4 regions of the Streptomyces erythrochromogenes genome follow, and region 3 is predicted to be linked to each of the others. Evidence: riboswitches for the same ligand, from Rfam matches in the RefSeq annotation. Region 3 holds a riboswitch; each other region holds the start of a gene.
The links. A riboswitch is a leader RNA that binds a small molecule or an ion and turns the genes downstream of it on or off. The one in region 3 is predicted to bind cobalamin.
Positions count from the first base shown of each region.

Region 1: linked by a shared signal. The riboswitch ahead of cobN (cobaltochelatase subunit CobN) and the one ahead of OHA91_RS03040 (ABC transporter substrate-binding protein) in region 3 are both predicted to bind cobalamin.
Region 2: linked by a shared signal. The riboswitch ahead of OHA91_RS13455 (ribonucleoside-diphosphate reductase subunit alpha) and the one ahead of OHA91_RS03040 (ABC transporter substrate-binding protein) in region 3 are both predicted to bind cobalamin.
Region 4: linked by a shared signal. The riboswitch ahead of metE (5-methyltetrahydropteroyltriglutamate--homocysteine S-methyltransferase) and the one ahead of OHA91_RS03040 (ABC transporter substrate-binding protein) in region 3 are both predicted to bind cobalamin.

Region 1 is NZ_CP108036.1:1,959,706-1,961,878, reverse strand. Features, by position in the region: gene cobN (cobaltochelatase subunit CobN) at 1-912, opposite strand, end outside; cobalamin riboswitch at 953-1,080, opposite strand; gene OHA91_RS09045 (cobalamin biosynthesis protein CobG) at 1,450-2,173, shown strand, end outside.
Region 2 is NZ_CP108036.1:3,034,879-3,037,051, reverse strand. Features, by position in the region: gene OHA91_RS13455 (ribonucleoside-diphosphate reductase subunit alpha) at 1-1,207, opposite strand, end outside; cobalamin riboswitch at 1,342-1,463, opposite strand; gene OHA91_RS13450 (GNAT family N-acetyltransferase) at 1,515-2,012, opposite strand.
Region 3 is NZ_CP108036.1:636,894-639,066, forward strand. Features, by position in the region: gene OHA91_RS03035 (FecCD family ABC transporter permease) at 1-159, opposite strand, end outside; gene OHA91_RS03040 (ABC transporter substrate-binding protein) at 123-1,118, opposite strand; cobalamin riboswitch at 1,160-1,300, opposite strand; gene OHA91_RS03045 (GNAT family N-acetyltransferase) at 1,331-1,825, opposite strand; gene OHA91_RS03050 (CGNR zinc finger domain-containing protein) at 1,920-2,173, shown strand, end outside.
Region 4 is NZ_CP108036.1:6,929,832-6,932,004, reverse strand. Features, by position in the region: gene metE (5-methyltetrahydropteroyltriglutamate--homocysteine S-methyltransferase) at 1-957, opposite strand, end outside; cobalamin riboswitch at 1,141-1,366, opposite strand; partial or broken gene OHA91_RS31805 (DNRLRE domain-containing protein) at 1,692-2,173, shown strand, end outside.

The DNA of each region.
Region 1 (2,173 bases), 1.3 Mb from region 3:
GGGCAGGCCGTCCTCGTCGAGCTCCTTGAAGGAGAACGGGACGGTGATCAGCCGGCCGTCGAACTCGGGCACGGCGACCTGCGTCGCGGCGTCCAGCGGGGAGAGGCCCTCGTCGTTCTCCTCCCAGGCGGCGCGGGAGCCCGTCAGGCACAGGGCCTGGAGGATCGGCACGCCGAGGCCGGCGAGCGCGCCCGCGTCCCAGGACTCGTCGTCGCCGCCCGCCGAGGCGGTGGCGGGCTTGGTGCCGCCCGCCGCGAGGACGGTGGTGACGACCGCGTCCGCGGAACCCAGGGCCGCGACGAGCTCCGGCTCCGGGCTGCGCAGGGAGGAGACGAAGAGGGGGACCGGCCGGGCGCCGTGGGCCTCGATGGCCTCGCAGAGCGTGTGCACGAAGCCGGTGTTGCCGCTCATCTGGTGGGCGCGGTAGTAGAGCACGGCGACCTCGGGGCCGTCCGTGCGCTGCGCGGTGCGCTCCAGGGGGCCCCAGGTGGGGGCGGCGGCGGGCGGCTCGAAGCCGTGGCCGGTGAGCAGGACGGTGTCGGAGAGGAACCGGGCCAGCTGTTCGAGGTTGGCCGGGCCGCCGTGCGCGAGGTAGGCGTGCGCCTCGGCCGCGATGCCGATCGGAACCGTGGAGGCCTCCATCAGCTGGGCGTCCGGAGCCTGTTCGCCGGTCAGGACCACGACCGGGCGGGTCTGGCCGGGGGCCAGCAGCAGGTCCAGGCCGTCCTGCCAGGCCCGCAGGCCGCCGAGGAGGCGTACGACGACCAGGTCGGCCCCGTCGAGGAGGCCGGGGAGGTCGTCGAGGGGAAGGCGGGAGGGGTTCGCGAACCGGTACGGGACGGGGGCGTCCGCCGTGTTCGCTGCGCGAGCGCTGAGCAGATCGGTGTCGGACGTCGACAGCAGCAGGATCATGCGGCGGCAGGCCTTCCTCGGGGTTTCCGCGCCCCGGGCAGTGAGGACAGCGGGAGTTCCTGACTCACCCGGCCCCATGGCTCGGCCGGGTTCACAGTGGCGGGACCGCGCCGGATTCGCACCGGGCTTCCTCCCATGTCGCCGTCCTCGGCGACGGCGGACCGTGTGGGCCGCCGGAAGGTCATCTTAGGGGCGGGTGGTCCGTGCCGGGGTGGGCGGGGCCGTGGTCGTGTGCGGTGCCCCTGCGGGGGGCTCGGCCGTGGCTTGGTCGGTGGGGCGGGCTGGTTGTGTCGGGTGTGGTGCTGCTGCGGGGGGCTCGGCCGTGGCTTGGTCGGTGGGGCGGGCTGGTTGTGTCGGGTGCGGATCCGTTGCAGGGGCTCTGCCCCCGGACCCCCGCGCCCCAAACTCCCCCGGCCACCGCTGGGTGGTACCCCCTGGCAGGGCTGGGATTTCCGGCGGTGCCCGGAGCGCGCCGGGTGACGGAGAGTGGCGGCGGACACAGTTCCGGTGAGGGGAAACGTGGGTATGCTCGCCGCCATGCCCCAGCCCCCTTCCGCCGTATCGCGGGACGAACCCGTCATACGGGACCGCGATGACGCCTGCCCCGGCGCGCTCCGGCTCCACGCGGCGGACGACGGGCACCTCGCACGCGTCCGGATCCCCGGCGGGGCGCTGACCGCGCACCAGGCCTCGCTCCTCGCGTCGGCCGCCGACCGGTTCGGCGACGGGCACCTGGAGCTCACCTCCCGCGGCAACGTGCAGCTGCGCGGCCTCGCCGACGGCTGCGGCGCCGGACTCGCCGCGCTGCTGGACGCGGCCGGGCTGCTGCCCGCGCCAGGCCACGAACGCGTACGCAACATCGTGGCCACCCCGACCTCGCAGGACGTACTGCCCTGGGTCCGCGAGCTGGACCGGCTGCTGTGCGCGAACGCCCGCGTCACCGCCCTGTCCGGCCGCTTCCTGTTCGCCCTCGACGACGGGCGCGGGGACGTGGCCGCCCTGGAACCCGACGTCACCGTCCTCGGGAGGCCCGGCGGCCGGGCGCTGGTACGCCTCGGTGCGGCCGCCGGGGCCGTGGCCGTCGCCGCACAGGACGCCCCGCGTGCCGCGCTGCTCGCCGCCGAGTACTTCCTCGATGCCGCGGACGCGGCCGGTACCCGCGCCTGGCGCCTGGCCGAACTGCCCGCCGGACACGCCCTGGACGACGCGGAGTTCACCGCCCGCCTGACCGCCGCCGGCATCGACGCGGCCCGCACCCCCG
Region 2 (2,173 bases), 2.4 Mb from region 3:
TCATCCGGCCGTACAGGTCGCGGGCCGGCATGGTCTTGCGGGCCAGTCCGTCGGCCTCGGCCTTGCGGTAGGCGGCGTCGAACTCGTCGCCCCACAGGTCGACCAGCTCGGGCACGTCGGCCGGGGAGAACAGCGACCACTCGGCGTCGGCGTTCACGCGGCGCATGAACTCGTCCGGCACCCAGTGGGCGAGGTTCAGGTTGTGGGTGCGGCGCTGGTCCTCACCGGTGTTGTCGCGGAGCTCCAGGAACTCCTCGATGTCCGCGTGCCAGGTCTCCAGGTAGACCGCGGCGGCGCCCTTGCGGCGGCCGCCCTGGTTCACGGCGGCGACGGAGGCGTCGAGCGTCTTCAGGAACGGCACGATGCCGTTGGAGTGGCCGTTGGTGCCGCGGATCAGCGAACCGCGGGCGCGGATGCGGGAGTACGACAGGCCGATGCCGCCCGCGTGCTTCGACAGGCGCGCGACCTGGTGGTAGCGGTCGTAGATCGAGTCGAGCTCGTCCAGCGGGGAGTCCAGCAGGTAGCAGGAGGACATCTGCGGGTGCCGGGTGCCGGAGTTGAAGAGCGTGGGGGAGGAGGGCAGGTAGTCGAGGCGGCTCATCAGCCGGTACAGCGAGGCCACCTCCTCGACGGCCTGGACGCTCTCGTCCGCGGCGAGGCCGCAGGCCACGCGCAGCATGAAGAACTGCGGGGTCTCGATGACCTGACGGGTGATCGGGTGGCGCAGCAGGTAGCGGCTGTGCAGGGTGCGCAGGCCGAAGAAGCCGAAGCGGTCGTCGGCGCCCTCGGCGAGGGTGTGCTCGACCAGCGCGTCCAGGCGGCTCGCGTGCGTGCGCACGAACTCGGCGGTGCGGTCGGCGATGAGGCCCTCGCGGTGGCCGACCTCGACGGAGGCGGAGAACGAGGTGGAGCCCTGGCTCGCGGCCTCGTCGCGCACGGCCAGCGTCAGCAGGCGGGCGGCGAGCTTCGAGTACGCGGGGTCCTCGGAGATGAGCCCGGCGGCGGACTCGGTGGCCAGCCCGCGCAGTTCGGCCTCGTCGGCGGCGGAGCTGCGGCCGCGGAGCGCGGCGGCAGCGACGCGGCCGGGGTCGGTGTCGGGGAGGTCCGCCGTAAGTTCGGTGAGGGTACGCAGCAGCGTGGCCCCCGGGCCCTCGGTGTTGTCGCCAGAAACGGACTCGGCGCGCGGTGCGGAAGGCGCGATGGTCACGGCGGGAGCTCTCCCTCGCTCGGCCCGGTCATCGGCGGCGGGCGCGGGCGCATGCGGGCGTGGCAGGAGGGCACACCGCACGGCGTCCACCGGCCCAACCGCGAGGCCCGGACGTGTCGGCACCCGGGTCGGTCGATCCGGGCGCGCTGTCGGCAGGTCATCGGACTTGGTGTCCGGATGCCGGACACTTCATACCGTTGCGGGACAGTTCCGGATTCACACCGGATTCCCCTGCGGCGACAGCAGGCATGAGCATACATGTGGGGGGGCGCCGATGCGCGACCCCCCACATGTTGTGTCGGCGTGGCTACAGCTTGAGTCGATACGTGAGCAGTGTCAGGCCCTCGATGGGCGCCCAGTCCCGCTCCGGAGTGCGTACGAAGCCCAGGCGCGCGTAGATCCGGTGGGCCCCGGCCATGCTCCGCTGGGTGGAGAGGACGACGCCCGTGACGCCCTCGACGGCCCGCGCACGCTCGATGCACGCCCGCACCAGGGCCTCGCCGGCGCCCTGGCCGCGGGCCGCGTGGGCCACCGCCAGCATCCGGAACTCGGCCTCGTCCGGGCCGGCGATGTCGGCGAGCGGGCTGCCGGGTGCGGCGAAGGTCACCCCGCCGAGCACCTGCCCGTCGCGCTCGGCGACGAGCACCTCGGCCAGTGCGGCCCGCCCGGCCACGTCGCGGAGCACGTTGAGGTAGGCGTTGTCCTCGTTGAAGTCCAGGTGCCCGTCGGCGAGGTAGGCCTGCGCCGTGATCTCGCCCAGCGTCTCGTAGTCGGCGGGCACCGCCGTTCTGATCACCATGTCCATGCGGTCGAGTGTGCAGGACGGGTGTCGGGGCCCGGCGCCGTCGTCGGGGGCAGCACCGCCCCGACCCCGTCGGCCGCACCCTTCAGACCGAGCCCCTCGAGGACGGGGTGCGCTGAGGACGCCGAAGGGCCCCGCCGCGTCGTGCGGCGGGGCCCTTCGCA
Region 3 (2,173 bases):
GCCGACGACGATTCCGAGGACGCGGTCGGGGGCGATCCGTACGGGCCCCAGCGCCAGGCCCGCGATCGCCGAGACGGCGAGCGCGGCGGCGAGGACGGCGAGGACCGCTCCGGTGCGGAGCCTCACGCGGGGTTCGGGTGGAGCTGGCTCCCCAGCGATTCCACCGCGTCCGCCACGCGGACGCCGAGGACGGCGGAGGAGAGCGGCAGCACGACGAACCGCCGGTTCTTGACGGCGGGCACCTCGGCGAGCGCCGGGTCGTTCAACAGGCGCTGCTTCTTGGCCTCGACGGTGGTGCCGCCGTAGTCGTAGATGAGGACGACCTCGGGCTTGCGCTCGATGACCTTCTCCCAGGCGACGTCGCCGAAGGTGTCCTTGAGGTCGGCGAAGACGTTGGTGCCGCCGGCGAGGGAGATGATCTCGTTGCCCACGCCGTTGCCTCCGGAGGTGGAGGCGGTGGCCTCGCCGGAGTCGTAGGCGAAGACGGTCGGCCGGGGCCGGTCCTTGACGCGGGCGGTCACGGCGTCGATGCGGCGCTGCTCGTCCTCGATGAGCTTCGCGCCGCGGTCGGGTACGCCGAAGGTCCGCGCGACCTCGGTGATCTCGGTCTTGAGCTGGTCGAGGCCGACCTTCCCCTCGGTGCAGTACTCCACGTTGAGGCGGGAGTTGATGCCGGACTTGGCGAGGCCCTCGCGGTCGCGGCCCTGCGCCTTGTCGAAGGCGCTGGCGTATCCGCCGTAGACGAAGTCAGGGTCGGCGCCGAGCAGGATCTCCTTGGAGGGGTACTCCTCGGCCAGCACCTTGATCTTGTCGTAGGCGGGCTTGTAGGCGGGCAGCACGGCGTCGTCGAGGTAGGCGGTGCCGGCGATCCGGTCGCCCAGGCCGAGGGCGAGCATGAGCTCGGTGGCGTGCTGGTTCATGGTGACCGCTCGCCGGGGCGGGGCCTGATAGGTGTTGCTCACACCGCAGTTGGTGAGGGCGTACGGGAAGCCGGGCGCGGCGGCGGCGTCGCCCGCGGCCCCGTCCTGCCCTGCGCCGGTTGAACCGGCGCAGGCGGTCAGGGATATCAGGAGCGCGACGGGGGTGAACGCGCGCAGGGCGGCGCGGGAACGCGACATGGCGGGGCCTCTCCGGGGGATCCGCGTCCCCTGGTCGACGTGAAGGAGCAGAGGCGGTGCGTCAGTGTCTGACTCCCGGTGTCCCGTGCGGGGACGTCCGGTCACAGTGGCGGGACCGCACCGGAATCGCACCGGTTTCCTGTCCTGCACCGCCTGGTTGTGCGCCCCAGTCTGCCAGAACGCGCACGTGGGGTGGGGCGGGGGCCCGTCCGTCATGGGCGGGGGGCGGGCTCCGGGGTGGTGATCAGGTCCATCCCGGGGTACCGGGCGGCGGCGAAGCCGGCGGCGCGGTACACGGATGCGCCCGCTGAGCTGGCGTGCAACTGGACGAAGTGGACGCCGAGTCCGTTCAGCCAGTCCACCAGCCCGGTGACGATCCGTCCGGCGTGGCCCTGCCCGCGGGCCGCCGCCTCCGTGACCATGCCGTCGATGTACCCGCGCCGTCCGTCGGGCCAGCGGGGGCCGGGCAGGTGGTACGTCACCCAGGCCATGCCGGCGGCCCGCAGGGGCTCGCCCGGCCCGCCGCCGACGACCAGGCAGGTGCAGTCGGGCCGGCTGTCCGAGACCCGGTCGGCGAACCAGCCGCGGGCGATGTCCCGCCAGGGCGCGTCGGCCGGGCCGGGATCGACGCCGAGCGCGTCGAGCGCCGCCGCGCGGAGCCGGATCAGTTCGGGTATGTCGGCGCGGGTCGCCGTACGGGGCTGCATGCTTCACGTCCTCCTGGAGGGATTCCCAACTGGCTGCATCCAGCACGGACTTTAAGTCCGACTAACGGAGAATCGCAAGATTTACCATTGCCGCATGGACATCCCAACTCCGGCGGCGGGCGAGGAGCTCTCCACCTCGCTCGCGCTCGTGAACACGCGCTTCCGGCTGCCCGGAGGGCCCTACGAAGGACTCGCACACCCGTCCGCCGCGCGGGCCTGGCTGACGGGCCACGGGCTCGCGCCCGCGGGGCCGACGCTCGACTCCGCGCAGACCGCCCGCCTGCGGGAGCTGCGCGAGACGCTGCGCGCACTGTTCGGAGCGCGGATCGGGGGCACGGCGGCGGACCC
Region 4 (2,173 bases), 6.3 Mb from region 3:
GAGGGACTTCTCGAAGTCGTTGATCCAGATGTTGCGGCCGTTGACGACGCCGGCGACCAGGCGCTTGCCGGGCAGGCCGCCGACGGCGGCGAGGTCGTCGAGGTTCGCGGCGGCCGCGCCGGTGAAGTCCAGGGCGAGCCCGTCCACGGGGGCCTTGGCCAGCACGGCCAGGGCCTCGCCGAGCCGGTCGAAGTAGGAGGCCACGAGCAGCTTCGGCCGGTCGGCCGCGGCGCCGAGCTCGCGGTACGCGCGGGCGACGGCGTTCAGCTCGGCCGGGGTGCGGTCCTGCACCAGGGCGGGCTCGTCCAGCTGCACCCACTCCGCCCCGGCCGCGCGCAGGTCGGCGAGGACCCGTGCGTACACGGGGAGCAGGCGGTCGAGGAGGGCGAGGGGGTCGAAGCCGGCCGCCACTCCGGGGGCGGGCTTGGCCAGCAGCAGGTACGTCACCGGCCCGACCAGCACCGGGCGGGCGGTGTGGCCGAGCGCGCGGGCCTCCTCGAACTGCGCGACCTGCCGGGAGGAGTCGGCGGTGAAGACGGTGTCCGGGCCGAGTTCCGGCACCAGGTAGTGGTAGTTGGTGTCGAACCACTTGGTCATTTCGAGCGGTGCCACCTCCTGGGTGCCGCGCGCCATGGCGAAGTAGCCGTCCAGGGCGTCCGCTTCGACGGCGGCGCGGTGGCGTGCGGGGACGGCGCCGACCATGACGCTGGTGTCCAGCACGTGGTCGTAGTACGAGAAGTCGCCGGTGGGTACCTCGGTGATGCCGGCGTCGGCCAGCTGCCCCCAGTTGGCCCGGCGCAGGTCGCGGGCCGTCTCCCGGAGGGCGTCGGCGCCGACCCGGCCCTTCCAGTAGCCCTCGACGGCCTTCTTCAGTTCCCGGTTCTGCCCCTGCCGGGGGTAGCCGTACACGGTGGCCGCACCGGCCCGTACGGCGGTGGCGGGAGTCTTGCTGGTCACGGAACTCTCCTTCGCGAGCTGTCTCCTGTGGACCCGGTGAGGGTCGGGAGCGCGAAGGGATGACGTATCGGACGGACCTCGACCGGTTACGGGAGTGCGTACCTGTGCGTACGCGCCCGCGGTCGCCCGCCTGATGTGTCGCCGACCCGCCCACGAGGTCACCGGGGTTTCCGCGCACGACGGGTCGCACACGGGCAACGGGCAGGTCTTCGGACTCGCGGGCACGCCTGCCGGTCTCCCGGCGGGCACCTACTGGCCGTCGCTTCCCAGGACCGTTGTCCGGTCCCAGTGCGTATGACGGCGGTCGTTCCCGCTCACCGCTGCGGGGCAGTCCCGGATTCCCACCGGGTTCCCTCTTACGACGCATCCCGCCTGGCGGACGGGGCGAACCAGCTGCCCGGCCAGAGTAGATGCCCTTCTCCGGCAACGGGTGGAGTTGTCCAACATCCGGATGGTGGCGTGAGACGCACGGGGCCGAGGGGGGACCGCCGAGGCAGGAGCCAGAACCAGCCGTGGCGTGATTTGGATCACTGGGTCGTGATTTGTGTCCCCCATGTCCGTTTCCGGGAACGAACTGCCTGGTCAGAGCGCTACGTTGCTCCCCTCGTACCTTGATCATCAGGTACTCGCAGAAAGACCGAGGAAGTATGGCTACTCGTTTCTCCGCGGCAAGACGCCGTGGGAGAGGGCCCTGGGGGACCACCCACTGGATAGCGGGCGGAGCGGCACTCATCGTGACCGCCACCCTGCTCCAGAGCTCGCACCCGGCCGACGCGGCCCCGGCAGCCGGGGCCAAGCCCGGCACGGTGACCGAAGAACTCAACCTCGCGCGGGCCCGCGTGGCCGCGCGCACGTCCGGCCACCGCGTGGAAGCCGTCTCGGAGCGGTCCGAGACGTCCACCACGTGGGTGAACCCGAACGGCACCCTGACGACCGAAGTGGCCGCCGGGCCGGTCCGGTTCTACGACCAGCAGGCACGCGGCTGGCGCGCCGTCGACGTGACCCTGGGCCACGGCCCCGGCGGGACCGTGGTGTCGAAGGCCCACCCGCAAGGCCTGAAGCTGGCACCGGGCAGCATCCCGCGCATGGCCAAGGCCGCGCCCAAGGCCGCCCCGGCCATCGACTACATCAGCACCGACCTCGTCACCCTGGGCGAGGGCGAGCAGCAGATCACCCTCAAGTGGAAGGGCGCCCTGCCGTCCCCGAAGCTGGAGGG